2 regions of the Ligilactobacillus sp. 110_WCHN genome follow, and region 2 is predicted to be linked to the other one. Evidence: riboswitches for the same ligand, from Rfam matches in the RefSeq annotation. Region 2 holds a riboswitch; the other holds the start of a gene.
The links. A riboswitch is a leader RNA that binds a small molecule or an ion and turns the genes downstream of it on or off. The one in region 2 is predicted to bind lysine.
Positions count from the first base shown of each region.

Region 1: it holds a riboswitch for lysine, as region 2 does, so the genes downstream of both, Q3C15_RS05325 (amino acid permease) here and yjeM (glutamate/gamma-aminobutyrate family transporter YjeM) in region 2, are expected to answer to the same signal.

Region 1 covers NZ_JAULLI010000012.1:1,555-18,096, reverse strand. The annotation lists gene Q3C15_RS05415 (hypothetical protein) at 1-65, opposite strand, end outside; gene Q3C15_RS05410 (response regulator transcription factor) at 287-976, shown strand; gene Q3C15_RS05405 (cell wall metabolism sensor histidine kinase WalK) at 1,007-2,170, shown strand; gene Q3C15_RS05400 (D-alanyl-D-alanine carboxypeptidase family protein) at 2,187-3,551, shown strand; gene Q3C15_RS05395 (AzlC family ABC transporter permease) at 3,633-4,376, shown strand; gene Q3C15_RS05390 (AzlD domain-containing protein) at 4,398-4,739, shown strand; gene Q3C15_RS05385 (alpha/beta hydrolase) at 4,852-5,661, shown strand; gene Q3C15_RS05380 (hypothetical protein) at 5,682-6,278, shown strand; gene Q3C15_RS05375 (phosphatase PAP2 family protein) at 6,318-6,992, opposite strand; gene Q3C15_RS05370 (RluA family pseudouridine synthase) at 7,128-8,024, shown strand; gene Q3C15_RS05365 (metal-dependent transcriptional regulator) at 8,091-8,738, shown strand; gene Q3C15_RS05360 (threonine/serine exporter family protein) at 8,821-9,564, shown strand; gene Q3C15_RS05355 (threonine/serine exporter family protein) at 9,577-10,053, shown strand; gene Q3C15_RS05350 (LCP family protein) at 10,091-11,179, opposite strand; gene Q3C15_RS05345 (DUF1634 domain-containing protein) at 11,359-11,730, opposite strand; gene Q3C15_RS05340 (sulfite exporter TauE/SafE family protein) at 11,738-12,583, opposite strand; gene Q3C15_RS05335 (LysR family transcriptional regulator) at 12,719-13,618, shown strand; gene Q3C15_RS05330 (zinc-ribbon domain-containing protein) at 13,627-14,433, shown strand; lysine riboswitch at 14,484-14,663, shown strand; gene Q3C15_RS05325 (amino acid permease) at 14,814-16,295, shown strand.
Region 2 covers NZ_JAULLI010000001.1:147,415-163,956, forward strand. The annotation lists gene Q3C15_RS00720 (NFACT RNA binding domain-containing protein) at 1-1,261, shown strand, start outside; gene Q3C15_RS00725 (hypothetical protein) at 1,296-1,853, opposite strand; gene Q3C15_RS00730 (DMT family transporter) at 1,965-2,912, opposite strand; gene yjeM (glutamate/gamma-aminobutyrate family transporter YjeM) at 3,074-4,582, opposite strand; lysine riboswitch at 4,714-4,891, opposite strand; gene Q3C15_RS00740 (metallophosphoesterase) at 4,933-5,796, opposite strand; gene Q3C15_RS00745 (hypothetical protein) at 5,914-6,288, shown strand; gene Q3C15_RS00750 (YfbR-like 5'-deoxynucleotidase) at 6,453-7,037, opposite strand; gene era (GTPase Era) at 7,133-8,044, opposite strand; gene Q3C15_RS00760 (diacylglycerol kinase family protein) at 8,063-8,464, opposite strand; gene ybeY (rRNA maturation RNase YbeY) at 8,442-8,918, opposite strand; gene Q3C15_RS00770 (PhoH family protein) at 8,918-9,937, opposite strand; gene Q3C15_RS00775 (hypothetical protein) at 10,037-11,062, opposite strand; gene Q3C15_RS00780 (DUF308 domain-containing protein) at 11,074-11,700, opposite strand; gene Q3C15_RS00785 (5-formyltetrahydrofolate cyclo-ligase) at 11,770-12,312, opposite strand; gene Q3C15_RS00790 (APC family permease) at 12,302-13,621, opposite strand; gene Q3C15_RS00795 (threonine/serine exporter ThrE family protein) at 13,722-15,014, opposite strand; gene Q3C15_RS00800 (DUF2335 domain-containing protein) at 15,662-16,168, opposite strand; gene Q3C15_RS00805 (hypothetical protein) at 16,152-16,352, opposite strand; gene Q3C15_RS00810 (GH25 family lysozyme) at 16,482-16,542, opposite strand, start outside.

The DNA of each region.
Region 1 (16,542 bases), on a different contig from region 2:
TTGACAACCATTTTATTAAAATTATCTGATGTTAACGTGTTATCGATAAAGTCTTTGACTAACATCAAGTGATCCTCCTTCGAAGTTTTATATCTCTATTCTATGATAATTTTGAAATTTTGGAAAATATAAATTTAAAGAAAAATAAGAATATTTAATGAAATTCAACATAAATTTTTCGTTTAGTTAAATTTTTTGTTAAAATAGGAAAGTACACTAGGTTATTTGACAGTCATCGAAGATTTAAATGATGATTGGATACCACAGAATAGGAGAAAGATGCTATATGAAGATCTTAGTTGTTGATGATGATAAAGATATTGTCGAATTGATGAGCATTTACATTACAAATGAGGGGTACGATGTAGAGAAAGCTTACAACGGCAAAGAAGCAATTACAAAGCTCAATACAAATCCTGATATTGGACTGATGATCTTAGATATTATGATGCCGCAAATGGATGGTTTAGCTGTCTTGCGTGAAGTCCGGAAAGATTCACAAATTCCAGTCTTAATGCTTTCAGCTAAAACCGACGATCTTGATAAAATTCAAGGATTGATCCAAGGGGCCGATGATTATGTCACGAAGCCATTTAATCCATTAGAAGTAATGGCCCGGGTCAAGTCGTTGCTCCGGCGGTCACAACATGATGTTCGCAATGAAGAACCAGATCAAATTGAAATTGGGCCGCTTATTATCAAAAAGGATTCACATGAAGTGATGACTTCAACCGGCAAACCAATTCAACTAACAGCACTTGAATTTGGAATTTTGTACTTGCTTGCTAGTCATCCCAACCGGGTCTTTTCTGCTGATGAGATCTTTGAACGCGTATGGCAGCAAGAATCAGTTGTTTCAGCAAAAACGGTTATGGTTCATGTGAGTCACTTGCGGGATAAGATCGAAGAAGCAACAAACGGTGAGAAAGTTATTCAAACAGTATGGGGTGTAGGTTATAAAATTGAAACACATTAGAAATAGGGAGCGCGAAGAAGGCGAACAACAATGAAGTTGAAAATGACCTCCAAGGAAAAACGGGAACTTCTTTTGGAGATTTTGTTTACCCTTGTCCTGTTGTTGGCAGCTGATTTCGCAATTTATATTTTATTGAATGAATGGACGCGACATATTCCCGGAGTTGCCAGTGGAATTTTTGATATCAAAATGTCGCTTACATTGGGACCGAATACCGTTAAATTCGGTAACTGGGGATTGCTTTTTGTGTTCATTGCAACTGTTTTTGACAGTTTTATTCTGTATTGGCGGATCGTCCACCAATACCGTCAAATTCAGCTTTATCACGTGATTTCTGAGTTGCATTATATTGCGTCAGGTCATTTTGACCACCGGATTCCATTTGTGCTTAACGGATCAATGCAGCGGGTAGTTGAAAGCATTAATGCTTTGGTTGATAGCACCGTTGAGTCAATGAAAGAGGAACGGCGAATTGAGAAATCAAAGGATGAGCTGATCACGAATGTCAGTCATGATATTCGGACACCATTGACTTCAATTATTGGATATTTAGGACTGATCGAAAATAAACAGTATCAGTCAGAAGAAGATTTGATCAAGTTTGCCCACATTGCATTTGTCAAATCAAACCAAATGAAGTCGCTGGTTAATGATCTATTTGAATATACAAAGGTCCGTCAGGCTGATACGCCGTTGAATTTAATGACGGTCTCTTTGATGTCGCTTTTTGAACAGCTCGAAGCAAGTTTTGAACTGGAAGCCAAAGAAAAAGGCATGGCGATTTCAACCAAAATGCCGGATGGTGATCTAAAACTTGAAGCCGATCCGGAAAAGTTTGCCCGGATTGTCAATAATTTGATCACCAATGCGTTGAAGTATGGCAAGGGCGGGAAGAACATTTATCTTTCGGCCCGGCGAATGAGTGATGATGAAATTGAGGTTCAAGTTTCAAATGATGGCGAACCGATTCCGCATGATTCATTGCCGCAAGTTTTCGAACGCTTTTATCGGGTCGAAAAATCGCGTAATCAAAAGACCGGCGGAACTGGATTAGGATTAGCGATTACCCAGCGCATTGTTGAACTGCATCATGGAACGATCAAGGTTGAATCAAATAATCACCTGACAACCTTTGTCATGCGGTTCCCGGTTGAACAACCGTCAAAAGAGGAAAAAGTTGAAGAACTTGACTAGTATTGGAGATTAAGAAATGCATTTAATGGAGAGAATACAGAAAGTTTTAATTGGATTGGTAACGGCAGTAACGGTGTTTGCTGTGGGCGGAGCAGCGGCAGTTCAAGCTGCAAGCTCTTCGGCAATGACAAGGACAAGTTCAGCAACAACTGCTTCATCGAAGACCAAGACTGCTCAGCAGACGCAGGGCTTGCATTTGGACGTTAAGTCAGCGATTGCAATCGATGAGAAAACGGGGCAGATTTTGTATCAGCAAAACGCTGACCAATCAGTTCCAGTTGCTTCATTGTCAAAGTTATTGACACTGTACATCGTTATCCAAGCCGTTCAAGATGGAAAACTTTCATGGAATCAAATGGTTAAGCCATCGAATAATGTCTGCGCTGTCAGTCAGGATACTTCTTTGAGCAATGTTCCGCTTGAACAAGGCAAACAGTATTCAGTAAAAAATCTTTACCAGGCAACTTTGATCTATTCAGCTAACGGGGCAGCGATGGCCCTTGCCCAAGCAGTTGCCGGCAGCCAAAAAAAATTCGTTAACATGATGCGGCAAGAAGCCAAGAAACTTGGAATCAATGACGCGCAAATTTATACCTGCAACGGATTAACGAATAAATTGATGAAGAGTGATGCTTATCCGGGAGTTTCACCGAATGCCGAAAACAAGTTTTCAGCCAAGGATATGGCATTGATTTCAATGAAACTTTTGCAAGAATATCCAGAAATCGTCAAGACTTCAAGTGTGAAGGAAATGAGCTTTAATACTGGCAATCAGCAAGTCCAAATGAAGAACTGGAACTGGATGCTTCCAGGCGGTCAATGTTCATACACCTTACTACCAGTTGATGGGCTTAAGACCGGGACATCCGATGCTGCGGGAGCTTGCTTCGTTGGAACAACGAATAAAGACGGTCACCGGATCATTACGGTTGTTTTAGGCGCATCACACAAAAACGACTCTGACCCGGCCCGGTTTGTTCAGACTCAAAAACTAATGTCGTACATTTATCATACATACAATTACGTAACCTTGAAGAAGGGCCAAAAGACAGCCGCTTTACCTGTATATTATGGAAAACAGGTCAATGTGAAAATTGCGAATGCATCGGCTGAAGGTCTCTGGTTAAAGAAGGGGACGAAAGCTAACAATGTCGCAGTCAAGGTTAACGTGAAGAAGAGCCTGCTTAACAAGAAAGGCAATGCGCTTGCCGCTCCATTATCGAACCATGAAACGGTTGGGACGATGAAGTTTACGGTTGATGGGCAAAACCTTGAAACTGTAAACGGAACGAAGTGCGCGGTTAATGCCCAAACAACGGCCGCCATTAAAAAGGCGAATATCTTTGAGATTGCATGGCGGTGGGTAACCAACCTCTTTTAGTCATGAGTTATTAAGTGCGGATATTGTTCGAAGTATGTTATACTCAAAATATAGGTACTTTTTTATAAATGGAGGTATATTGTGACTAAAGAACAACCACGCTGGTTGGAAGTACTCAAAGTAGCACTTCCGCTTTGCCTAAGTTACATTCCAATCGGTCTTGCATGTGGAGTCCTTCTGCATGCAGCTGGTTTTAATACGATCTTGACGGGCTTAGCGTCAATGCTCGTTTTCTCAGGTGGGGCGCAGTTCTTGATTGCGTCGATGTTAACTGCAAATGCTCCAATGCATACGATTTTATTCATGTTATTCTTCCTTGAATTGCGGTATGCATTGTTAGGGTCAAGTTTGTCACAATATGTTCAAGGAACAAGTAAGAAATTTATTTACTTCTTTGCAATTTCGTTGAACGACGAAAACTATGCGGTTAACTATTTGAAGTTTGCAACTGATAAAGAGTGGTCACCGAATGATGCGATGATGGTTGAACACTATTCTCTTTTATCATGGACGGTTGCAAATGTAATCGGCAGTTTAGTTGGTGGAATGTTACCGAAGATCAACTTGGAAATTGTTGATTTTGCGTTAACATCGTTATTCTTGTACATGATTGTGATGCAGATTCGGAATAAACTCACGATTTTGATCAGTGCTTTTTCAGCTGTTTTGGCAGTCATTTTTATGTGCTTGCTTAAGAGTACGATGGGGCTGGTTGTTGCAACCATCATTGCCTCATTGACAGGGTTTGCGATTGAAAATTACTTACGCAAACATGGTCGTGAGAAAGGGTTCTTGTTGAAGAACATCAAGCCGAATAAGCAGTGATTTTAGGTAGGAGAGTTTGCTATGCATATGTCGAGTACAGATCATTTTATTTTGATCATCTTATCAATGTTGGTTGCGTTAGGACCACGACTGTTGCCAATGAAATTTTTTACAACACGGAAAATCCCGGAATGGTTCAATGAATGGATGAAATATGTTCCGGTTTCGCTGTTTACCGCATTAGTCGTGAAGGATATTTTCATTAATACATCGCACTATACGTTTATCGGATTTGGTCACTTGGCCAAATTGCTTGCAGCGGTCATTGTAATGGTTGTTGCATATAAATCACGGTCAATGGGGCTTTCAGTTGTGTTAGGACTCGCAGCGGTTGCCTTATTGTCAATGGTAATTCCAGGATAATTACATACTAAAAGTTAAGGGTCACTGAATGATTGAAGAGGTCAGATTCAATAAATTCAGTGACTTTTGTTGTATAATTGAGATAGATTTTAAATAGAAAGGTTTAATCGCGATGCAATATTTAAAGGAAAAAATTAAGACATCATATGAAGATGCAGAATTAACAGGATATGTTTTAGATAATTCACCAGAAATTGATGAAAATCGGGTTCGGCCAGCAGTTATTATCTGTCCCGGCGGCGGTTACAAGATGGTTTCTGAACGCGAAGGGGAACCAATTGCCGTAAAACTTTTAGGAATGGGTGCTCAAGCATTCGTGTTGAACTATTCATGCATGCCAGTTCATCATCCAGCTCAATTAGCTCAATTAGCAACGGCCGTTAAAATGGTGCGGGACAACGCCGCTCAATGGCATGTTGATCCAAATAAGATCATTGTGATGGGAACATCTGCTGGTGGTCACTTAGCAGGAATGCTCGCAACAATGTGGAACTCACAAACAATTAAAGACCTTGGATTCGATCCGGAAGATGTTAAACCAAATGGCTTGATTATGGGTTATTCAGTTGTTACAGCTGATCAACAATTTGGCCACCAAGGTTCATTTGATCACTTGTTAGGTGAAGACGCAACGCCAGAAGAACGCGAAAAGTTATCTCTTCAAAAGCATGTTTCAAAGGATACTCCAATGGCATTTATTTGGACAACAACTGAAGATACCACGGTTCCAATGGAAAACAGCTTAATGATGGTTGAAGCTTTGCGGAAGAACGGCGTTAACTTTGAATTCCACGTCTTTCCACACGGTCAACACGGTCACAGTTTAGCAACCAAGGAAACAGCTAACAAAGACGCTCAAATCGTTCCAACGTTGCAAGTTTGGCCAGAATTATTGGAAACATGGCTTCACGAAAACTTTTAATTTAAAGTGAGGAATTTGAATTGCGAAAAAAAGTTCTGATTGGATTAGGGGTTATTCTTCTTGCGATTGTTTTCATCGGCTTCGGGTTTACGAAAAACGTTGAAGTCCAAAAGGAATATGAACAAGCAATGGAACGGGGAATGACCCAAACAAAAAAATGCGAGTATCAGGCTGCAAAGATCAGCTTTCAAAATGCAGCTAAGCGGAAGCAAGATGACCCGCAAGCCGAGCGCAATATTAAACAGCTTGATTTGTATATGAAAGCTAAAACTGCCCTGAATCAGCAAAACTATGATCAGGCCAAAAAGTTTTTTGATCAGGCTGCTGATGCAGATCATGGATTAAACGTTTTAGTTCGACGTTCCAGTGCATATGCGACTGAAATTGAAGAAGCTCAAAGTCAGCTAGCTTCATTTGAAAAAATATATGATGAAGCGGTTGAATGCAATGAAGAAGGGAACTATGCTAAATCAAATACGCTCTTGACTTCAATTCTGAAATATCACGGGATTAAAGAACAGTATTATGATTCGATCTATGCGAAAGCTAAACATTTAAAACATGAAAATGATCAGTTTCTTATGCCAGCGTATCCATTAAAATCAGAACATAAATAAAATGGTTGTGAATCATCACAACCATTTTTGTTTACTTAATTATTGAAAGTGCCGGCCTTCAGAATTGGCGGCATCAACTTTTTTCTTGAAAAACTTGATCCAAACCATTACGGCGAATTCCCAAACTGCTCCGGCTAACAACAAACTGCCGAATGTATCAGTTGGATAGTGAACTCGTAAGTAGATTCGTGAAAGCATAATGAAAACTACCCAGATAACTGCTAGTACTCGAATCAACGTCTGCGTTGTATGATTCTTGATCCGGGGAACAATCAGTGTAAGTAAAAGAAGGACGAATAATGTTGTCCCAAAAACGTGACCGCTTGGAAAACTATAGCCGTGTGCAGGAGCAAGCCGTTGTGCAAGCGCTGGACGCGGCCGGGCAGCGATGTGTTTGAAGACCCATGCGAGACCATTTCCGATGATCAAGGTTCCGAATCCCCAGATTGCAGCGGCGTATTCGCGTTTGAAAAAGACAAATGCCAATACTAAGCACGCAAGGATCAACGAAACAACTGGCGAACCAAAATTAGTGAGAATACTTATTAAAACCGTTAAATGTTCATTAGTGAATGAAAAAACAATTGACTGAACAATATGATCGATCCCATGGACAATTGGACTGTTTAATTTGACCAATAAAAGGAGAATCAAAAAGATGATCGCATAGACCGTTGCTAAAATCGGTCGATTTTTGTTTTCTTTCAGGTCCAAGAAGTTTCACCTCAATTAATAATAAAATTACATTTAATATCTTACCATTATCTCGCAGGATTTTTGTTAATTAAAGTTGTTTTTTTATGATTTTTTAAATTATGATAAAAATAATCAAATCAAAGGACAGAGGAAATGCAATATCTTATTTATAAAACTGATTCAAAAAAGGAAACTGCTGGAAATGTCTTGCGGCAAAATGGAATTAGTGGAAGAACGTTAAAGAAAATTCGGCAAGGTGCAGGACGGATCCTTAATGGAGAAAAGGTGATCACCGAACGCACGAAGCTCAACGGTCAAGCAACCCTGATTTTGGATTTGAAACCGGAACAACCGGATCCGAATGTTGCTCAAAGTACGTTACCGATTGAAATTATTGCAGAGGACCAATATTTTTTAGCACTTAATAAGGATGCACAAACGACAAGCGTTCCCGGACCGGCGAATTCAACAACAACATTAGCTAATCGGGCGTTGGGGTATGCGCAGCAGCAGTCACAATCGTATGTTCCGCATATTCTGACGCGGCTAGATTTTGATACTAGTGGAGTGGTTCTATTTGCCAAAAGTAATTTTATTCAAAGCATGGTCCAGGATCAAATCACTAATCATACGATGAAAAAGGAATACCTTGCAGTTGTAAGCGGCGAGCTTCCGGATGAACATGGAATGATCGATCTTCCTTTAAAAAAAGAAAGTTATGAAAGTGCGCGGCGAATCGTTGCTCCGGATGGGAAGCCTTCGCAAACTGAATACTGGGTTCAGGAACGCTTTAAGAACGCGACGATGATCAGGGTTCGGTTGCATACCGGACGGACACATCAAATTCGCGCTCACTTTGCCCATCTTGGATTTCCGTTGATCGGGGATGAGCTTTATGGCGGACCAACGCAATTAATTCACCGGCAAATGCTACACGCGGCCCATTTAGAATTGGTCAATCCGTTTACTGGTCAGCCTGAAAGCTTTAATGCTTCATTGCCGGATGACTTTCAGGACGCATTGACTCATTTACGAAAAAATCAGGCTTAATTGGGGCTTTAAATTAAGCCCGTTTCTGATATAATGAATGCGAATTAAAAAAATGAGGTGAAATCAATGACACCTAAAAAAGAAGACTATTTAAAAATTATCTTTGAACTAGGCGGTCGGAAAAAGAAAGTCTCAAACAAGCAGATTTCAATGAGTTTGAATGTTGCAGCCGGATCAGTAACAGAAATGGTGCGTAAGTTGGTGAAAGAGGGGTTAGTTCACCATGAACCTTACGGGGGAATTTCATTAACTGCGAACGGGGTGCAGATTGCCGAAGAGTTGATTCGGCGGCATCGTTTGTGGGAAACCTTTTTGGTTACAAAATTGAACTATTCATTGCAGGATGTTCATGAAGATGCTGAAGTGCTTGAACACGCAACGAGCGGGAATTTAATGGATCATCTGGATGAGTTTTTAGGTCATCCGCAACGCTGCCCGCACGGCGGCGTTATTCCGGATAAAAATGGCGATTATGAAGAAGATAGCCATGATATTTTGATGGATGTTTCGGATGGCTCAACCGTTGAAGTTGATCGTTTTATTGACAATCATGATTTATTGACATACTTAGCAGGGGTTAAATTAAAATTGGGTGAACGGATCAAGGTTTTAGCTCACAAGCCATTTGAAGGACCGATTGAGATCGAAGTGGAAGAGACCGGTGAAAAAATGGGAATCGGCTATAAGGCGGCCCACTATATTTTTGTTAAATAAAAATGAATTAAACTCCGAATGAGGCATTGACGACGGTCATGCCTCATCGTTTTATTCTGCAGAAAGTAACGAGGTGAAAAGGATGGAGGATGCAAATTTAATTATCGATACGGTCTTATTGGCTGGCAAGATCATGATCGAAAATGGAGCAGATATGGCCCGGGTCGATGATACTTTACAGCGGATCGCGCGGAATGCTGGAATTCAAAGTCCGCGAATTTTCGAAACAACAACGGGAATCATGATGTCGATTCAGGGCGGTGAAAATTCGCAGGTCGAATCGATCGACAAACGGCGGATCGACCTTGAACGGATTTCGCGGGTCAACGATGCTTCCCGAGCATTTCAAGCGAAAAAATTAACGTTGCAGCAAATGTACGACCGATTGGTGATTCTCGATAAGTCAACCCCTGATTTTCGCCCTGTTTTGAAAGTGATTGCGGCAGCCTTAATTGGCGGAACGTTGGAAGTTGTTTATGGCGGCCGGTGGTCAGATATGTTGTTGACGATGGGAATTGCTGCTTTAGGATATACCAGTTATGTGATTTTAAACCGGTTCTTTAGAACGGAATTTGCCAGTGAATTCATTGCGGCAATGGTAATTGGAATTTGTGGAATCAGCGCCGTCAAGGCTCATTGGGGAATGAATATGGGAATGATCATTACTGGTGGAATCATGCCGTTGGTTCCAGGAGTGTTGCTAACGAATGCCGTGCGCGATCTGCTTGCTGGTCATATTTTAAGCGGCGCATCCCGAATGATTGAAGGATTGATCACTGCATGCGCGCTTGGAATGGGAATTGCATTGGTTTTGCGGTTTAGTTAGGAGGTTGGTTGAATGAATATTTTACCGATTACGGGTGATGGCCTACTTATTCATTTTCTTTTTAGCTACATTGCAACGATGGGGTTTGGGATTTTGATCAACATTCCGCATAATGCGCTGTTGGGATGCGGGGCCGTCGGCAGTTTAGGCTGGATGACATATATTTTGATTTTTCACGCCCATTTAGGAACGATGCTTGCTAATTTAAGCGGGGCGTTAGTTGTCGGCCTGGGAGCAGCCATTATGGCGCGTGCAAAAAAAATGCCGATGATTTTATTCAACGTTCCGGGAATGGTGCCCCTGGTTCCAGGAAGCCAATCGTATAAAGCAATTTATAACTTTGCATTTGGAAGAAACAGCATTGCCTTGCATTACCTTGTACAAGTTGCTATGATTGCAGGCGCGATTGCAATGGGCTTTTTCCTTGCCGAAATGATTACCCGCATGTATTACCGAATTAAAGGGTCAGTAAAGAATAAGGCAGTTTAAGAAAGCAAAAAAGGTTGCGGCTTAAGCCGCAACCTTTTTAATATTGTCCTTGATATTGAGGTGTTTGATATGTTTGGTATGTTTGTCCGGTCGAAGTAGTCGCATCATTCGAATTTCCGGTCCCTTCAAGCTGATTTGGCGATTCAAGGTCAGTGCCTTTCAAAGTATCACCGGTTTCGGCATGCGGTAAATCAAGTGCTTTCCGCAAGACATCCGTAATTTCCTGTTTGTTTTTCCGGCTTGCAACTTCAAAATCAGCTTCACCGATTACCTGAGTTGTTCCTTGAAGGTGGGTTGATTTCATGTGGTGAGTTGCTACCCGGTATTTCATGTTCAAGGAGACCATGTTGTTAAAGGACAAGTCAGTGCGTAACTGTTTCGATAACGAATTCAAGAAGTCATCGTTTAACAAACTGGTTAATTGAACTCCCTTAAACGCCAAGGCCATGATAACTTGTCGTTGCCGGTTTTGGCGTCCGTAATCCCCTAATGGATCTTGATCACGCATCCGGCAGTATTGTAAGGCTTCAGTCCCATTCATGTGGGTCTTTTTACCTTTTACAAAATTGTATCCGGCAAACGAAAACGACAGCAACGGTTTAATGTCAACGCCGCCGACGGCATTGATCAATCCTTCCAAACCGCCCATGTTGATCGTAGCGTAAAAATCGATCGGAACGTTGAGGTATTTTTGAACGGTTTTGACCGCCGTTGCTGAACCGCCGTAAGCATATGCCGAGTTTAATTTACTTGGATAGTACTGTTCATAACCGTTGATTGCAACCAGGGCGTCGCGCGGCAGACTAACAAGGGTCATGGTTTTATCTTTCGGGTTTAAAACGCAAACCATCATTGTATCAGTCCGTCCCTTAAACGACCGTCCAAGCGCTCCGGTATCGGTTCCCATCAGCAGAATTGAAATCGGTTTGCCTTCTTTAAGTAACCGATCAACATCGCGCTGTTTCTTAACGCTGTTCGGGGCATAAACGGAATCGGCCGCTTTTCGGGCATTTAAGTAGTGTTCGTGTAGCACATGCCCACCAATTCCGAGTACAATTACTAAGATCAGTAAAATCCAAAAGAAAATTGTTTTTTTGCGTGATTTTCTTCGGGGACGCGAAATCATTTCTTCGCGCTCCAACTCATCAGGTTGGTTTTCAAATTCTTCATGTTGTGAGCGATGTAAACTCATAAGGGTTCCTCCCTCATAAAAAAATAAGGTCGCATTTAACGACCTTGAATGATTGCAAAGTCAAAATAATCTACTAGAATCAATTTGACCTCATTATATCATGAATATTGATTTTAATGGTCAGCATGGCCAAGGAAGAAACTAATCAGTAAGATTACTAAAACGGCGGTGGTTACGATCGTATACAACTTATCGTGTTCCTTAAAGAACGTGTAGATCGAAGTTGCAACCCGCAATGCGGGGGTCAAGATTAATAAGAAGATTCCGCCCATCATAATTGCATATGGTTTTAACTGAATAATTCCTTGGCAAATCGCCGTTAATGTTGTTGGAAATGTTCCACCAGGGTATCCAGTTGAGTGTTTAACTACCATTAAAATGTAGCCAATCAGCATTACGACTGCAGCGGTTGCAACGCCGACTCGCATGATCTTCCCGATAATGATTTCCATGTGGTTCATTTCTTCTTGGGTTCTTTTATCCATTTTCATCTTAAATCGTCACCCCAAACGCTTTGAATGCCATTTGTAATCCTAAGTATGCCAAAATTGGAACGAAGATGATCCGCAACCATCTTGAAGGCATGTGTTGCATGATTCGGCTTCCGAGAGCGGCACCGACAATGATTCCCAGTGACAATGGAACCGCGATATCTGGCCGAATTGAGCCGTTAAAGAAATAGATCGTTGCACTTGCAGCGGCGGTAACGCCCATCATTAAGTTACTTGTTGCACTTGATGGCTTTAACGGCATCTTCATTACATTATCAAGAGCCATGACTTTAAAGGCTCCTGAACCGATTCCGAGCAGACCGGATGCAAGACCGGCACCGAACATGATCGTCATCCCACCAGGAACATTTTCAACTTCATAATCGACTTGTTTGTGGAGGTTCTTGTCATAATATGAGTTATTCAGTTTTAATTTTTCAGCCAGTTTGTCTGGCGTTGCCCGGTGAAGGACCTCTTTTCCAGAACGTAATTTACGAACCATGTTCCAGCTTGCAAATAAAAGCAGGCATCCGAATAAGAAGTAAAGGATCGCCGGATTGAAGACCCCGGTTAAAAGGGCCCCAACAATGGCTCCAACACTGGTAGCAAGTTCAAGGAACATTGCGACCCGTAAATTCAACACATCATCTTTCAAAAACGCAATGGTTGAACCTGAACTCGTTGCAATTACGGCAATGATACTTGCCCCGATCGCATACTTGATTGGAAGGCCCATTCCTAAAGTAATAATTGGTGTGATGATCATTCCCCCACCAATTCCTAAAATTGCTCCCATGGTCCCGGCAGAAAGACCAATCAGCAACATTAAAAATGCTGTATGCATAATTAAATTCCTTCTCTCATTTTGTTTCCTTTTAAATCCTAACATTAAACTTTCATAAAGAAAAATATTTATTTGTTGTGATAGATATGCAAAAATTGTATATGATAATAGAGAGTAATTATTTTAGGGAGTTAAATTATGAATTTAAAACAATTGGAGTATTTTATTGCAGTTGCCGAGGAAAAGCAGGTTACAGCCGCAGCTAAACGGCTTAACATTGCGCAACCACCGTTGAGTTATCAACTGAAACAGCTGGAAAAGGAACTCGGAGTTCAGCTGCTTAAACGAACGGCGCATGGAGTTCAGCTGACCCCGGCTGGAAGTACGCTGGCTGAATATGCGAAGCAAATCGTTGATTTAACCAAGATCACGGAGTATAAAGTCAAAAATATCGACCAGGGATTTTTAGGAACGCTTCGAATCGGAGCAACGTCAACTAGCGGTGGCGTTTTACCAAATGACCAGGCCGCAGAGCTTATCAAAGCATACCCGGGGGTTAAGTTTGAGTTAAGCGAAGGTAATACCTATCAGTTACTGGATCTTTTAAATAAGAATTTGATCGATGTGGCGGTTTTGCGAACTCCATTTAACCGGGAAGGCCTTCAAGTGCGGATGTTTCCGGCTGAACCGATGATGGCGATCATTCCAGAACGCTTATTGACAACTGATTTAGTGAAACGGAAAAGCATTTCGATTGAAAAATTGAGCACCTTACCGCTGATCGTCTATCGCCGGTTTAAGATCATTATCAAAGATTCCTTTGAACATCGGGGACTGCAACCGACTTTTGCGCTTGAATGCGACGATGCCCGGACTGGAATTCGGTGGGCTGAAAGGGAAATCGGAGTCGCCTTGGTTCCCGCAACGTGTGCTCAACGGTATGCGACTTCGCAAGTGAAACTGATTCCTGTTCGACATGAAGCATGGCAAACAAACCTTGCCCTTGTGTGGAAGACTGATCAGCAGCTATCGCCGGTTTTAGCAAAATTTATAAATTGTTACAAAAATGATACCATTAAGAATAAAGAGAAAGGATGATCACATCAATGACGTATTATTGTGAAAAGTGCGGTCACAAGCTCGATGAAAATGAACGGCGCTGTGCCTTTTGCGGGGCGGTTCAAAAACGGTTTTCCGATCAGGATTATGAAACGAAAAAATGTAAAAAGTGCGGTAAAGATATTTATGTCAATGCTAACTTTTGTCCGTATTGCGGAACTGACCAAGCAATTTTAAACCTAAATGAAGACCTTAAACGCGACGATGCCGATCAAAAGGCAACGTCAAATTCAAATTCGAATTTAACTTCTGAACAAAAACTTGCTCAAGGATTAATGAATACGAACTTTGATGATCAGGATTCGCTGAATAATTTTATGAAGCAGATGCAAGATGCCGGAATCAAGGTCCGGGTCATCAAGCCAGAAGAAAAAAATGAAACCGGTAAGCCAGGATTGATTGCTTCAACGAAGCTGTTTTTCCGGGACATGTTCAAAGTTAATAAGCGGCTTGGAGTCAATGACTTCTGGTGGGGCTTTTTCGGTTTCTTCCTGATTTGTATGGTTGCTGCCATGTTATTATCTGAATTGCTACCATTTTTTAAGATTCCAATGACAATGAAGACGATGTTCAAGCTTTCAGCTGGCGTTTCAGTCGTTTTTCGTCTCGGGGTCTTGACCGCGATCATTCGACGGTTGCATGATATCCAAATGCCAGCGTGGTTTGTAATTTTGTGGTTTATTCCGATCGCTCAATTTTTCATTTGGTTTATTTGCATGATGGGGCCGCGATTGGATAACAACCCATATACGTTTAATGTCGAAGATTGGAAAAAACGGCAAAATAAATTTTAAAAAAGAGTAAATTAGACTTGATTTAATAAGAATTAAAAGCGATAATAATTACATCGAAGAGAGGTCGCACTGCTTATCAGTAGCCTTCATGAATTGCTAAAGCAATGATGATTGAAGGTGAAAGGAATCGGTGCCGAAGTGATTGATTGCTTTAGAAGTCAACCGCTGGGGTCTAGCTTAAGAGGCTAGGAACTGTCGCAGTGAAAACATTGCGGAGCGCTATCGAAAGTCTATTATTATGATATTTTTTAATTTTAAATTTAAAAATTTTAGTCTTAGTAGAACTTCAACGCGCATGCTTCGGACTGCGCGTTTTTATTTTGCTTTGTAGTGATTGAATCTGTGCTCTTTGACCGGATATATATTAGGAGGTTAAAGTTATGGCAGAGGAAAATCAAGTTAAGCGATCATTAAAGACTCGTCATTTGTCGATGATCGCGTTAGGTGGAAGTATTGGAACCGGGTTATTTGTTGCGAGTGGATCGGCAATTTCACAAGCAGGACCTGGTGGAGCAATCGTTGCCTATATCGGAATCGGGGTCATGGTATATTTCTTAATGACTTCATTGGGTGAAATGGCAACGTACCTTCCCGTTTCGGGATCATTTGCAACGTACTCGCGGCGCTTTGTTGATCCCGCATTAGGGTTCGCAATGGGCTGGAATTATTGGTTTAACTGGGCAATCACGGTCGCAGTCGATGTTTCAACGTGTGCGCTGGTTTTGAAGTTCTGGTTCCCCCACGTTCCGGGATGGGTCTTTAGTTTATTTGCCCTGTTGCTTGTATTTTTGATCAATGCGATATCGGTTAAGTCGTTTGGGGAAACGGAATACTGGTTATCGTTGATCAAGATCTTAACGGTTGTTATTTTCCTTGCAGTTGGGGTCTTAACGATTTTCGGGATCCTTGGCGGCAAGGCAACGTATTTACACAACTTTACATATAGGAAAGCTCCATTCGTTGGTGGAATTCCAGCAGTTTTGAGCGTTTTCGTTGTTGCTGGATTCTCATTCCAAGGAACTGAATTAGTTGGGGTAACGGCCGGTGAATCAGAAAATCCGGCAGAAAGTGTTCCAAAAGCAATTAAGCAAGTCTTTTGGCGGATCTTGTTGTTCTATATCTTATCAATTTTTGTAATTGCGGCAATTATTCCATATACAAGTAAGTATTTGCTTGGTTCAAGTGCTTCGGATATTGCAATCAGTCCGTTTACATTGGTCTTCAAGCGTGCCGGATTAGCCGCCGCTGCCAGCGTAATGAATGCGGTTATTTTGACATCCGTGTTATCATCTGCCAACTCCGGAATGTATGCTTCAACGCGGATGTTATATTCAATGGCTCAGGATGGGGATGCTCCAAAGATTTTTGCCAAGGTCAATAAGCGTGGAGTCCCAATGGCTGCATTGCTTGGAACAGCTTTTGTTGGCTTGTTAACATTCCTGACAAGTATTTTTGGAAATCAAATTTATCAATGGTTGGTTGCTGCCAGTGGATTGACCGGCTTTATTGCATGGGTTGGAATTGCAATTTCACATTACCGGTTCCGGCGGGCATATGTTGCTCAAGGACGCGATGTCAATGATTTAGTTTATAAGGCAAAGTGGTTCCCGTTTGGACCAATTCTCGCATTAATAATGTGTATTCTTGTGATTATCGGTCAAGATTTACAAGCTGTCGCTCATTTTGATTGGAAGGCAATGCTTGTAACGTATATGTCAGTTCCATTGTTCTTGATTTTATTCTTCTATTACAAGATCAAGCATCATACGCACATGATTCCGCTTGAAGAGGTTGATTTAACAACGCCGGATATCAAGCAGGATTTTGATGAGGAAGATGACACCTTGGTTGAAGATCACTAGACTTGATTAATTATAGGTAAAAGGTTAAAATGAATTTGAAATAATTAAAACGTCATGGATCGCCATAAGTAGGTACACAGAGAAGCGGTGGGTGGTGTGAACCGTTACCGAAACTCCAGCTTTCTAAACGACGGGCAGGCAATGCTGCACGGGAGACCGTTATTAAGTTGAGTGTGTTATTTTGCATGCATTTGGAAAATAACAAAGTTGGGTGGTACCGCGAATAAGTCTTTCGTCCCATAGGTGG
Region 2 (16,542 bases):
CCGGACATTACTTCCAGGTGCAACTTACCGGCAACCGCCAAAACAGGAAAAACTTGATCCGTTTACTGCTGAAAATTCTCAACAATTGATTGCGCTTGGCCAACAATTTCCTAACCGCGAAGTCCTTGCGCAAAATATTCAAAAAGAATTTCAAGGATTCGGTAAAGTCAGCGCCCTTCAGCTTGCGGATGTTTTTCATCAAAACGATGGTCAAAATGATTCCGAACATTTAACGAGCTTTCTTAAAGCTGCGGATGCCCCAATCCCAAGTTTAACCACCGGTAAACGGCTTGATTTTACATTTACAGCACTTGGAAATGATATTCAAAACATGGGTGCTCAATTTGGTTCTTTAAGTGGACTGCTTGATCATTTTTACCGTGAGAAGGCAACCCGTGATCGGGTCCGGCAACAAGGAGCCTTACTGATCCATGTTGTAAACCAAGAATTGAAAAAGAACCGCAATAAACTGAAAAAATTGCAAAAAGAATTTACCAATACCCAGCACGCGGATGAATACCGGATAAAAGGCGAATTGCTAACAACTTACTTGTATCAGGTTAAACGCGGAATGACTGAAATCACGTTACCGAATTTTTATGATAATGAAAAGCCATTGAAAATTGCGTTATCGAACCAAATCGGTCCTTCGCAAAATGCCCAAAAATACTTTAAAAAATATCAAAAACTTAAAAACGCGATTTCATACTTGAAGGAACAAATTAAACTTACTGAAGATGAAATTGCCTATTTTGAAGAGATCCAAACTCAAATTGAGCTTGCTGAACCGCAAGATTTAACTGATATTCAAGTTGAACTTGAAAACGGTGGATACTTACGGAAAAACAATCACCATAAGAAAAATAAACGCCGGGTTAAGATCAACCAACCAGAAATATTCCGGGCAAGTGATGGTACCCGAATCAAAGTTGGTAAAAATAATCTTCAAAATGAGAAGTTGACCTTACACACCGCTTCAAAGAATGATTACTGGCTTCACGTAAAAAACATTCCAGGATCCCATGTAATCGTTGAAAGCAGTGACCCAAGCGATGAAACGCTGGTTGAAGCCGCTGAATTAGCAGCATACTTCTCAAAATCACGAAACTCCGCCAACGTTCCAGTCGACTATGTGCAAGTTCGGCGAATTCGCAAGCCAAACGGGACCAAACCTGGGTTTGTGATCTATGAAGGCCAAAAAACATTGTATGTTACTCCGACTGAGGAAAAAGTTAATCAATTAAAAACGAAAAACGAGTAATTAAAAAGACTGAGATTTCAAAATCTCAGTCTTTTTATTTCTGATAAATCTGCGGATCGCCATCCTTAAATTTATGCGGTTTAAATTTTTCTGGATGCGCAATCTGAGTTTCACTATCTTCCAACTCTTCTTCAATCTCGTGACGTTCATCTGGCCGATATAGGGAAACAATTTGCTGTAACATCCGGTTAAATCGATCAGTATTGATTCCCTTCAATAACACATTACTAATTTCATAATCATAATCTTTACTGTCGATTTCCATTGAAATGCTATTCTTTCCTGAATACGTTGAAAGAGCTTGAAAATAAATAATTGCATTGATTCGATCATACGGAAAAACCTTTACGCGATGCATTGTTTCCCGAATATACAATGCATTTTGAGTAAAGACGAATCCTTCCTTGCCATTTTGAAAAAAGGAAGTATCAATCAACGCAAGAATCGAAGTCCGCTTCTCCTGCGGGCAAAAAGTCCGCCATGCCCGCGTCAATAATTGGCGTGGAATCTGTGGAACGAGATACGTTTTTACTCCTTGTCCTGAAAGAGCGATTTGTGAAATTGATTTCTGTAAAATTTGACTTAATTCCATATTGATCGCCCACCTCTCACTAAACTTATTCTAAATAAATTGTATCACATTTGAATCCCTAAAATCAGTAAGAAGTGCCGGATTTACAAAGTTTTCAATATTTATTCATTTTTATACATCGGCTCGAAAATTCTCTTCGGAGTTTTCAATATTTTTCCGTCCGCGTTGTAAGATGTAAACACCAATAATTACCAATACAATTCCGACAATTTCGACCCAATTCATACCCATCTTAAAGAAGATGATACTTAAAATTGAAGTTGTGATTGGTTGAACCGCATCCATAATACTGATAACGTCTGACGGAGCATAGTGCGTTGCATATAGTAATAACCCGAACGGGATGATCGTTCCAAGGAAGATAACCGTTAACATTGAAGCAATCAATGTTCCAGTAATCTTCGGTGTTCCGACCCAAACTGGTTGATGCAAGTTAAAGAAGAATCCAGCAATTAAAGTTCCCCATCCAAGAACGACCAATGGCGGGTTATCAGGATCTTTAACGATGTTCCGCGGTAAAACAACATAAAATGCGGCCGTTAACCCTGATCCTAAGCCCCACATCAATGAACTCGTTGAAATTGAAAGTTGGGAGAAGTCCCCCTTGGTTAATGCAAGGAAAACGCCGGCTAATGCAATGATAAACGCAAATACATCTGACTTATAAGGCATTTGCCGTCTGAAAATCACAGTTCCCAAAACAATAAATAACGGACTCAAATATTGCAAAATGGTTGCAGCTTCGGCGTTTCCACCAAATTGAATTGATTTATAGAATGTAAAAAGATTTGCCATCAATCCAAGAATCGCATATGCGAACAGCCAACCAATGTTCTTCCATGATTTGAAAACATGAAAAACTTTTCCGCGATACATAATTAAACTAATCAGCAGCAAAATCAGCCCTGCACCAAGTGTCCGTGCTGATAAGAACCAATTTTCAGGAATGTTTTGGTTTTGTGAAATGAACTGCAAACATGTTCCTGAAATTCCCCACATCATTGAAGCTGCTGCCGCAATGACGATTCCGCGAGCAACCTTACTGGATTTTTTTGCCATCAACTTTCCCTCCAAATAAAAATAATAACGAGTGTATTATAGCATAAAAAGAAATAAAATCTACATTTGATGTTACTTTTTATTACATAGAATTCAAATTTTTTTACAAAAAAAGAAGATCACGTTCTTCTACGCGACCTTCAATCAATTTTCAATTCACTTTAATCTAATTCTTCTTCAACAACCGGTTCAACGTTGCGACTTGCATGCCGATAGAAGATCCATCCAACAAGGGCAAAGAAGACCGGTCCAAATGCTGTCCAGAAAGCAGTATATGCATCATGTTGTAATACTGGTTGAATAATCGTAAAGACGATTCCGAAGAAAATCGTGATCCAGCTAACAACACAAATCGTATTCGTTAACTTCCGGTTCTTATAAACTTCGAATGACCGGTTTAAATTCTTGATCCGCTTGAAGAATGGGAATGCAAGAATTAAGAACAAGTACGGAACTGATGAAGTAATGTTATTCATATCTGTTAAAACCGTATAGAATTGTTGGGCACTCTTCCCGCCAAATGAAACGCCGAAGATAATAATTCCCATTACGATGGCTTGCATCCACATTGCAAATGCCGGCATCTTGCGGCTGTTCAACTTCGTAACCTTTTCTGGCCATAAGCGCTTTGGTGAACCAAGTAAAATCGTCTTCAATGGGGAGTAAATCAAAACGGTCATTGAACCAAAGACTGACATCATTTCTTCAAATCCGATCAGCCGATCTGTCCATTGTCCCATGATCAATGCTTGGTGAACTGGCAAGTGAAGCACTTCACGTCCAATCGTATAACCTAAATTCTGCATCAAAACCAAAGTGATATTTCCAAGGTTAGTTGAATCGGTTCCCAATACCTTGTGCCAGTTGGCAGTTACTCCCCAAAGAAAAATCCCTAAAGCGTAAATCAAAATCATTCCAATTCCAGCAAGGATAATGCCCTTTGGGAAATTGCGTTCGGGCTTATCGACCCGGTCGATCGTTCCACCCATCGTTTCCATCCCAGCATATGCAAAAACGGCATAAACGAAGAATGAAAGAATCGCAATTGGTGACTTAAACTGCGGATTCGGTGATGAAACGATGGCGTGAGCTGACATTGGCTGAGCTAAGTGGCCATGATTTAAAACCAGCATCAAAATACTTGCGACAATAAATAATCCTGAGATTGCAATGATAACCGCCCCGCTGGCTGAAGCAACCTTTTCGATCTTATCGAATCCCCGAGTTGCCAACCACGTAATCAAAACTAATAGCACGATTCCAATTAATCCAAGGGTTTCCGTTGAATTCATTCCAAAAAGGTGCCAGCTTTGCGTTGTATCCTTTCCAAAGATCAATCCTGAAATTGGAATACAAATCGTTGAGAATTGGGTTACCAACGTAATTACCCATGCAGCATACCAAACAAATGCGCCGATAAAGGCCGGCTTTTCACCGATTGAAACTTCAAGCCATGAGTAGATTCCCCCCTGACTTTCCTTCAATGCTGATCCATATTCAGCAAACATCAATGATGACGGAATGAAGAATAACAATGCACCGGCAATGTACCAGATAATTGCACCGTATCCCATTTGGTAATATGCGGTTGTTACGTTTCCAAGGCCGAAGATCGATGCAAAGATCATCAATACTAAGGCCGTGACTGACATCTTCTTTTGGTTTTCCATAATAAAAAGACTCCTTATATTAAATTAATAATAAAGGCGTCACACTATCAACAAAATTGAGATAAATAAAAAGCCTTACTGCCGGCTGAGCTCACTTCCAACAATAAGACTTGATTTTATTTAATCCCGTGTTGAATAATAGCGCTCCGCAAACAATTGCGACAGTCCGTAATTTCTTAAACTACGTCCCAATGCATTCCCAGCTGTTATCCAACAATGCATTTCGGCAAAATCCCCTTTCAGCTATCTTCAACGTTTAACAGCCACTCAAATAGCTTACTGATGTCATCTGCAACCTCTATTATTTGATTTACTTTGAATTTTAAAACTACTTCCTAAAATTGTCAACCCTAAAAATCAGATTTTTCGTGAATTGCATGTTGGGCTTCATATTCCTTAGCTTCACGAAGATAACCATATTTATCATTCAACCGCGCTAACAACGGGTAATCATGCGTGTGAACTTCACCCGTTTCCATTTGCCGCTGGTAAAGTTCAATATACGGAATATTCGCGTTTGCCGCCCGCAATAATTCATCGGGATGACTGTATGCGACTTTCCGAAAATCAATTCCACTTATTCCGTCATCATCAATCGTCACGATCAAATATTGCGCCCGTAAATCCTGTTGAAATTTAACGTGGCGGTTAAATGGTTGTCCGACAGATCCCGGATTAAGGACGATCTGTTCTTCACTGCTGTACCGCATAATTGGATGGTGAACATGCGCATAAATTGCAAGGTCAAGATCATCTTCCACAAACAATTTATTAAAGTTTTCCGTTGGCAATGTCGGATACAACTGTTGCCCAAAATTGATTTCAGGAAGATCATGCGTGATTGCGATCCGTACATTATTAATCTGCTTTACGACTCGCATCGGCCAGCGCTTCATGGTTGCCAAAACTTGAGGATCAACTTTTGCAGCCACATCCATTGCAAGCCGTTCCATATAAACTTTGCTTGGCTTTTCAAGTGCGATTTTCCCAGCGGCGCCCCGAATCATCAAATCATCCCAATTTCCGCGGATATATACATCAGGATTAATTTTTTGCATTAAATCCCATAAATCTTGCGCACCGGACCCCGGAGCGAATAAATCACCTAAAAACCATGATTCAGTTACTCCTTGCTCCTGCATATCCTCATATACCGCTTTTAAAGCCGTATAATTCCCATGAACATCTGAAAAAACTGCTATTTTATAACGCATGATGATCCTCTTTCCTAAATTATTATCTTAGTTAATCATATCACAAACTCAACATTTTCCTTCATCCCTGATTGCGTTAAAATAAATTCAGAATCAATTATGAAGAAGGAATTTCAAATGGCATTACCGAAAAATCAACGTTATGTTCAACCGCAAAATGTACGCGAGGCAATGGAAGTCATTCAAGACCTGTTTAATCAATACCGGCATGAACCATTGACCCAACAGCTTTTAAATTATCATCTAGGATTGATCCAGCGTTTGCAAACTGACATTTATGTAACCGCAGTTAAAGAAAACGACCCCCAACAATTGAAGCAATTAGATGGAATGATCGAAGCCATGAAAACGTGGACGCAAATTCGAACAGCTAACCGACCGTTTAACGCTAAAATGAAGAATTTTAAATTGGTCTCAAGCAACCGGCCGAAATTTAAAAAACACTCGCATAAAATTAAAGGACAGCATAATTTTCATGCTGCCCGGCATTAAAAGATTGTGATATAGGTTGCAATCTTTTTGCTATATTTACATAATCGGGTTCCAAAACAAACGAGCTACTTGGAAGTTCGAAAACCTCCGAATCTATGCTCCGCGATTCATTCGCTTTTCTGCTTCCATCACGCTCGTTTTTACTGTTTTGTCACACCTTCTTTTTATTTATCTTCCGTCTTAACACTTTTAGCTTGTTCATCCGTGACGATTTCTTCAAGATGATCCAGGTACCGTCCAAGGTTATCATATGTTTCGCGGATGACCTTCAATAACGTTGCATCTTGATTTCCAAGTGCACGTTCAGTCTTTAAAAATTGAATAAGCGCAATAATATCGGCAAGCTTAATAACGGTTCCAACAATATCGCCTTCTGCTTCATGCTTGCGTAAGCTTGTAAATTCATCTTTAATTTCAGGGAAATATTTGTTGATTGCAAAATCTTCGGCCTTATCAAGCATTTGCTTTAATCCCGGAACCTGATATTTAACATTGCTTGGAACATCTGATGAAGATGATTCTGCAATGTCGTGGATCAATGCTTGAATCGTGATTTCCCCTTTTAATTCATCATTCAGTTTTAACTTTTTCGCAATTTTAAGTGCGTAATATGCAACGAAAAAGCTGTGTTGCGCAATATTTTCCGCTTTGATCGTGGTGATCGTTGATTGACGGTGAACACTGTTCATGGTTGCTAACTTATCATTGACAATTGCTGCGACAAATTTTTGCATTTCTCCAATTTCCATTCTTTTCAGCCCTTTCTGTCTTTAATGATAGATACTACACATTATTAAATGCAAAATCAAGTGTAAACAAAAAATCGTGCGATCGCACGATTTTTCTATAAGTCATAATCATCTTGTTTATAACCAAATGCTGCAAGATCTGCTTTGCGATCCTTCCAGTTCGGTTGCACTTTAACCCATAATTCAAGGTAAACTTTATCACCAAGCATTAATTCAATATCTTTCCGTGCCCGGATTCCAATTTCTTTCAGCATCTTTCCGCCCTTACCGATAATAATTCCCTTTTGGCTTGGGCGTTCAACAATAATGGTTGCTTGAACGAGAACCTTTTCATCGGTTTCCCGCTTGATCCGATCAACCACGACTGCAACTGAATGCGGAACTTCTTCTCGGGTAAGTTGTAAAACTTTTTCCCGAATTAATTCGCCGGCAATAAACCGTTCAGGATGATCCGTAATCTGATCATCTGGATAATATTGCGGTCCTTCAGGAAGATCAGCCACTAAATTATCAATTAATTCTGGTACGTTATTCCCTTGAAGAGCTGAAATTGGGTAAACTTCCTTATAATCAAGGGTGTCTTTATATTCAGTAATAATATCCAGCAGTTTATCCGGGTGAATCTTATCGATTTTATTGATCACTAAATAAATCGGCTTATGAACCTTTTTAAGCCGTTCAATAATGAAATCATCGCCCTTCCCGCGTTTTTGCGTTGCATTGACCATAAAAAGCACCGCGTCAACTTCATTTAACGTTGAAAGGGCTGATTGAACCATAAAATCTCCTAATTGACTATGCGGTTTATGGATCCCGGGAGTATCGATAAAGACAATTTGCGCGTCTTTCCGGGTATAGATCCCTTGAATTTTATTTCGTGTTGTCTGCGCCTTGTCGCTCATAATTGCAATTTTTTCACCAATCACCCGGTTTAAAAACGTTGACTTTCCAACATTTGGTCTTCCAATAATTGCAACAAATCCTGAATGAAATTCTTGATTTTCCATTTTATCCCTCATCTTTAATTAGAATAAAGCAATAATGCGGGGAATAAAAATCAATCCCGCAACGATCACTGCAAAGGCCGCTGCGAGTAAAACCATCCCGGCAGCAATATCCTTTGCCTTTTTTGCAAAGTCGTTTGAATGAAGATGACTTGCTAAATCTGTTAAGTTTTCAATGGCAGTATTCGCTGCCTCAGCAATTAAAACGATTGCTGAAGCCGCAATCAACCATAGCCATTCGCTAATTGGCAAGTGAAAGATCAATCCTGCAATAACGACCAATGATAAGCAGATCAATTCAAATCGAAAATTCCGCTCTTCTTTAAAAAGCGTTATTAAACCATCACATGCATGTCTTAATGAGTGCGAAAATTTTCGATTTTTCCAACTTGTCGCGAATTTATCTTTGAAGTCCATAACCATCTAAAATCTCGTCTTGTAAACTGAACATCTCTTTTTCGTCTTCAGCCTTCATGTGGTCGTATCCATTCAGGTGAAGGAAACCATGAACCGTTAAGAATCCAAGTTCACGATCTTGTGAATGTCCAAGATATTCAGCTTGTTCAGCGACCTTTTCCATTGAGATCATCAAGTCGCCTAAATTTTTTGGCATTTCAAATTCCATGTCAGATGGCAAAATAATATCATCTTCATCGCCATCTTCTTCCATTGCAAAACTGATAACATCTGTCGGCTTATCAATTCCGCGATATTTTTTATTGATTTCATGAATATGCTTATTGTCCATCAATGTCACTGACATTTCAGTGTTTTCAGGTAAGCTTAAATAATTTGCAGCATATTCAAGTACTCCACGGACAAGGTCTAATTGATGATCTGTCACGTGCTTGGTTTCATCAATAAGCTGTAGATCCATTAGTCTTCATCCTTATCATTTTCGTTTTCATCTAAAATCTTATCAGCAGCTAAATCGCCGCCATCTTCATAAGCTTTGATAATTTCAGACACAACTGGATGCCGAACAACATCTGCTGCATCAAAGTGAACAAATCCAATATGCGGCAAGTTTTGCAATAACCGTTCAGCATCAACTAATCCGCTTTGTTGGTGTCCCCGTGGTAAGTCAATTTGTGATTTATCACCATTAACGATCATCTTTGAACCAAAGCCTAACCGGGTTAAGAACATTTTCATTTGAGCGCGGGTCGCATTTTGAGCTTCATCCAAAATAACAAAAGCCTTTTCAAGCGTCCGGCCCCGCATGTATGCTAACGGCGCAATTTCAATTACTCCGCGTTCGATTAACCGTTCAGTATGTTCTGCACCTAAAATTGCATACAACGCATCATAGATTGGCCGTAAATATGGGTCGACCTTTTCTTTTAAATCACCCGGCAAGAACCCTAATGATTCACCTGCTTCAACGGCTGGCCGTGTTAAAATCAAGCGTTCAACTTCCTTCTTCTTCAATGCGGCAACGGCCATTACAACTGCTAAGAAAGTTTTCCCGGTCCCAGCAGGCCCAATTCCAAAAGTCAAATCGTTGTTTTTAATCGTTTGGATATACTGCCGTTGACTAAAGTTCTTTGCCCGAATCGGCCGGCCAGTCCGATCCCGCAAAAGCGTTGTTGTATATAAATCAGAAAGATAGCTTAATGTCCCGCGTTCTTGCATCTTAACTGCTGAAACAATATCGGCTTCACTAATACTGATTCCGCTTTTCAAAAGTTCAATTAATTTTTCAATAATTTGAATTGTCGCCTTTACATCATCAACTTGGCCATCAATCTTAATATTGTCGCCAAACGGACGGATTTCGACGTTTTTACTTTCTTCAATCAAATGAAGATAACCATCATTAATTCCAAATAATGCTGGTTCTAAATTAGGTTCAGAAATATGATATTCTTCTTCAACCTTTTGCTCTGCTGTCAATCAATTGACCTCCTATAATATAATCGTTAAATTAAAATTTAACCGTCTTTACAGAAATATTATACAACTTTCTGACTTTCAACAATATTGTTTACTCTTTTACATCGGATAAAAGGTTGTTTGAACGATTTTCTTCGTTTCATCCAGCTCGTGGTCAATAATTTCATGATCGTCAGCTGAAATCTGGCCGCTTGCCTCCCAAAAATCAGCCAATTCGCTAAGCATTTCAAACGCAACCGGCTCATCTAAAGGATTTTGCCGCTGAGCAGGCATAAACTCCGCAAAGTATGCCGGTAAAATTGATAGATCGTGAATAAACGTTTGATGTAAAATCGTCAATAAAAATTGATCAAGGTAATCACGCGCATAACTCATCATCAATGCGATTTTCCGCTGACTATATGAAGCCCCTTGAAGGTACCGCTTAAAGCGAGCAAGCATGATTGAGTTATTTTTTTCAACCGCAAGGCGGAAATTATTCATTTCATCCGGGTCACTACTGATCTTCCCGTCCATTTCTTCCCATTGAGAATATGGATCCCACGTTGGTTTGATTTTGACATCATCAAGATTGTCAGCAACATCCGCTGGAAACAAATATTTTGCCGTAATTTCAAATTTAAAGGCTGCCAACGGATTCCGGTAATCATTCAACTTACTTGGAAAATCACGCCCGATTCGAACCGCCGCCATCACATTTTGCGGGTCATTTGGTCGATCCAGTAAGTTTGCATTTTGAATCAGCTTTTCTTTATAAACTTCCAGTAACCCGGCTGCTTTACTATGGTTACTCATTTGCATGATCGTTTTATGGTCGATCTTAATGTCATTCAGATAAGCTTCGATTTTAATGAAACTAATATCCATTGATTCGCAAACGGACATTAAAGTTAGACTAAAAGCCTCAAAAAAATCATCAAATGACTTGAATGGTCTTGTTTGCGGAATGATCACCGCAAAGTTTGTATAGTCATTCAAGGTAAGCATTCCTTGATGGTCGTCGATTTCATACGGTAAAATCGACCAATTTAAAATTTCAGTGTGATCATCGGTTTCAGTCAAATCCACTTCATGAGTCGGATTCTTAAACTGTGAAAGTGCCTTTTTTGTTGTATGAATAAGCATTCAATCAACCCCTAGTTTTTATTGTTGACAACATCCGTTAAAACTTGACCGTCTTTGGCCGCATAAATTACTTGATTGCTATTCGGCTTCGTCAATTGTAATGTATAGCCCTTTCCAAGCGGTTTGGTCAGTTGCTTTGAAGTGCTTAAAATTCCGCTCGTCAAATTATTATAGCCGCTTTGTTGCGCCTTTTGTGGATTGGCTAGAACGTAGTTAATTGCTTTTACATCCTGGTCTGTTGTTGGCGTGACCGTAAACGTCTTGCTTTGCTGATCAAACGTTACGGTTCCAACTTTCGCAAAGCTTTGCTGCAAATCTTTCAAAACCTGTTGTTGATCCTTATCTTCTTGGATTCCGTTATTGATCACTTGCAAGCCATTTTCAACCATTCCACCCTGGGATGATGCTTCCGCTGATAACGTTGTCCGCATTGGATTCGAACTTGTCTTTGCCTTTTGGTCTTCTTGGTGAAGATGATAAGCATTTAAACCGCATCCACCACATACGATCAGACTTACAATCAATAAAACGGTTGGTGCAAGCCACTTTCCATAACGGTGAACTGAATTAATCAAATAGAAAATTCCGAGAATAAAAATTATTCCGGCTAATAATGCGATTGCAAACCAAATTGCCACTCTTTTTCGTCCTTTCTCATGGGTTTAATACGTTAATTATGCCTTATCATCCGCAGAAGTTCAAACGATTTAGTGAAGAATTTGATCAATCGGTATATCTGTTGGCTCAATTTGCCAATCAGCACTTAAAGCCACTTGTTCAGGCAGTGCTAACGTTACCGTGTGCCCGTTAAATTTTTTCAAAAAGCGATCATAGAAACCGCCGCCGAACCCAACACGCTGACGAGTATCCAAAGCATATTTAATCCCGGGAACGATTAAGATATCGGGTTGGTTGTTGACCTTTTCCTTTTCCCATTCAGGCTCCCAAATTCCAAAATCACTTTTCTTAAAGTTCGTGTCTGAACTGATTTCAATAAAGTCCATTTGATGATGTGGGCGGGTGATTGGACAACAAACTTTCTTTTGATCTTTCAAAATTCGCTCAATCAGTTGATGCGTATCCAGTTCAGGAAAATTACTAATTGTAATTCCGATCGACGTTGCCTTTTGATATTCGTCAAGTTTCAAAAACTGCGCAATTAATTTTTGCGTCTCGCTTTGCCGTTCATTTTCTGGCTTGACCGTTAATTGATGTAACACATTTTTGCGAATTTCTGCTTTACTTTCCAAGACTTTGCTCCTTTATTTTGGCTTTTTTAGTAATTAATTTATCAATGAAATACAATGCAATCCCGCAAATCAATGCGATCACTCCAAAAAGAATTACTTTCAGTTTGAGATTTACTAAAATGTAAACACATACCAGCAATGAAAGCACTGGAACTAAAATTCCGCCCCGTAAATTAAAGGCCCCTTGCGGTAATTGTTCTTGATGCCGTTGCCGCCGCCACTGTTTAACAAACATTACCAGTGAAGTTGAGAAGTATTGAACAAGCGAGATGATAATTGTGCATGGAACTAAGAAAAGGTAGCCGCCGCTTAAAATCAACAACGCGCATAATCCGGCAGTAATGATGATTGCAACGTACGGCGCCCCACTTTTCGACTTTTTCCCAAAAAATTGCGGCAATAATTGATGTTCATTTGCAAGCGATGACGCAACATATGGTGTACTGTACGATAGTGAAATTGCAACTCCCAAAACTGACCCAACCGTTCCAACTGTAATAATGATTTTTCCAAGATTACCGAAGTGTTTTGCAAATGCAATTGCAAGCGGCAAACTGCTGTGTGCAATCGAAGGTCCAACCGTCCCAATTGCAACAACGACCGTTGCGATATACAACAACGTTACCGAAATAATTACGGCAAGTAACTCGCGCGGTAAATTTTTCCGCGGATTCCGCATTTGAGCAGCCGCAACCGGCAAAAAGGCAAACCCGGTAAACATATAAAATGCATTACTAAACGCATTATTTACCGAATGAAAACTGTAATGAGCATTTGAAACAAAGTTGATTCGATGAATAAACCAAATTCCAGCTAAAACAAAAATCAGCAAAACCCCAATTTTTAAGAATGTTGCGATGTTATCGGCAATGCTTGAAACGCGATCACCCATCAAACCGATGATTGCGATCACAAGAACGATTGCAATTCCCGCAATGTCATAAACCAATTTATCTGAAAGCTGCGGAATAAATAATTTTAATGAAGTCAGAAAAGCGGCAATTTCAGTTGTAATCGTAATTACTCCTTGAAACCATGTAAAAAAGCCAACTTCAAATCCGGCAAACCGGCCGAATTCCTTATACGCATACAACCACGCAGCCCCATTTTGTTTCGTTTCACTTGATAATGCAGCATAGCACAACGCCAGCAACAATGCCGATACTCCTGAAACAAGTAAAATTCCAATTAAACTGTTTCCCGCCTTGGAATACAAACTGCCGGGTAAAAGAAAAATTGCTGACCCGACCATTCCATCAACGCCAAGTAAAAATGCTGAAAATGGACTGATTTTTTTATCCTTTGCCATTTAAATTCCTCCCCTGGAAATTGTTTTAAATCTAAATTCAGTTTACCATTTTAGCCGCTGAATTCAGTTTAAAAGTCGCCAACTCCCATATCCATTGCGTCTAATTCGTATACCGCCACTTCGAGTCCGTTAGTAACCGCGCGACCATCAGCCCTAACGGCAAGAACATCGCAATCAAACATGCCTTAACTAACCAATTAGCGCCATCTTGTAACGTTAAGTTTCCAATTTCATAGACTGCACGGTAGAAGTAAAGCCCTGGAACCATAATAACGATCGATGGAACCGTGATTGCAATTCGCGGATAGCCACTTCGTTTTTGAACCAATGAAGCTAGAATTCCGGCAGTAAAGGCGCCAAAGAAAGCTGCTGCTCCCGCTGGAATGGCAGTTAAATCAACTAATTCAAGCCGCAAAGTATTTGCAATGGCACCAACCAAGCCTGCAATTACCGCCATTCGCGGCGTACTATTGAACATCATTGAGAAACCATACACCCCAACAAAGCTGGCCGGTAACCGCAAAAGCATTAGTTCAAACGGTGTAAGATGCAATGCAATAAAGTTTTCCGGTTTTAAATGAACAAGCAACGCAACTAACCAGCCAACAAGCGTTGCGACAACAATAATTGTTAATGCATACGCCAATCGTTCAAGTCCGGAACGCATGTCAGTTTTCGCAATATCCAATCCGCTTGTAATAAACGGGAATCCTGGAATCACAAAAAGCATTGCCCCAATGTAACCTGCCTCGTGACCAGAAGCAACCTGAAAGATTATTTTTAAAACGTCAAAAATCATTGCATATGACAAACATGAAACAGCCACACTAGCTGCAACGCCCGCTAACGCCGTAATGTGTTTCGTCCCCATAATCTTGCGCACATAACTTCCAAGAGATGCCGCAATCAAGCAGCAAAACATTTCAATCAATCCGCCGCCAAGTAAAAATACAAAGGCGCTGCAGGCAAATCCCGCAGCAAATGCGATTGCAATGTTTGAATAGTTATTTGATTTTTGTTTAATTTTATCCAATGCTTGATTAACCTGCTTGGTTGTTAAAAATTGGCCGTCTGCCTGAAAAGCGGCCACAAAATTTTCCAATTCACTTAACTGGATCGTGTTGATTCCGGCTGCTGGTAAAGATAGCGCTTGGGTCGTACTATGCCCATTTTCATAACAGGTAAATTCAATTGAAACCAAACCAATATCAGCTGAACACCGTACGCCCATCACCCGAGCCATTGCGTTCATTGATTCGCGTACCCGCCAAGCTCCGGTTCCGCAGGCAAGCATCATAATGCCGACCCGGCCGATAATTGTGGTTTTGGTTTGTAAGTCAGCATGCAGAATATTCTGATCCTCGTCTTCAAAGTCATGCCATGGAATATTCATATGATGCTGTTCAATCTGTCCGTCCAATGTAATAAACTCCCTTAAAATATTTAATTAATTTAATTATATCACGGGTTCCAAAATCATAATTGGTAAATTTGAGTATAAAAAAACGCCTCATCGCTGAGACGTCGCTGCTTTATTAAGGAGGATGGGAGATTCATAAAGTCTTATCTAATAAGCAATTTAATGCCTTTGTTCTCAAAGTGTGCTCAAAATAATTGTTTTATTTTTTAATATATGAAGAGGCTTATCAAAATACGATAGGTCTTTTTATTTGCATCTATCAATAAAAAATGCCCCAACTTTTTTAGTTGGAGCAACCACTTTAATAACCAATTCTTTAAAGCTGCTCAAATGAATTGGTCTACTCGGTGCCAAACGGCTTTTACGCAGTAATTATATCATACAAAAAGCCTCACCAAAATACTGATGAGGCAAAGTAAGAGTTATAGAGCCAAACGACTCTACGTGCAGTATATATATATATATATCAGTCAAGAGTTTTTTTATTAAGATTTCGACGATTAATATTCGTAAAATAAAAATAGCCCACTCGCTCGTACATGTACTTCAATGAGTGGGAATGATCTATGACATATTATATACAGAATAAGCTCCCACTGCCAATGCAGTGAGAGCTTAAATTATTTGGAAGACTTAGTTTCGTCTGATTTTCTGTCACTATTGTCCGATAACTGTAAAACACCTTCATACATCGTTGAAGCGAATACAAGAAATGCCGTACCGGCAAATATAGTTCCAGATATTTTGTGCCCTTTCAAAATTAAAATAAAAGAGCACAGAATAAATACAACCATAAATATAAATAAAAATATCAAAGCAGCCCAACTTAATCTTCCGCGACGTTTTTGTCTTTTTGATTCTAGCTCACGCCGATGTCTAGACTCTTCAATTCCGTTATCAATGATTTTTTTAGCTGCTTCAGGATCTAGAGCTTGATAGCCTGCCAAAATTTTAGGATGTGGAATCGGGCCACTATACATCTCCATAGTTGCAATTATATCTTGCTTTTTATCACTTGAAATATCTAATTTATTTATATCATCAATAATTTCTTGGTCAGGTCTAGAGGGAGAATTCGTGATTTCATTCCCATCATCTGAATTCTGCTTTTTATCTTGTTCTACCATAATCGATAATTCCTAACTTTAAATCTTTACCAACTTTTTTCCAATCATCTTTAATGAACCCGCCATACTGTTTTTCATCTTTTTCAATGACAGATTTCTGTACCTCATTTTGAAGGGAGATATTTTTTAAAATCTTAGTTACAGATGCACTAAATGTCATAATAATTGATTGAAAAATATTCATAGTTGGCACCTCCTTCTAAGTAACATACCGTTACAACATAATTATAAGGAACACCAAATATTTCCGTCAAGCAAAAAATAGGGACGTACCAATTACGGCACGTCCCTAATTCATTAATTCGATATTCTTCTAATATGATAACGTTTCACCAACATAAATCAAGTTGGCGTTGTTAATTCCATTCTTATTG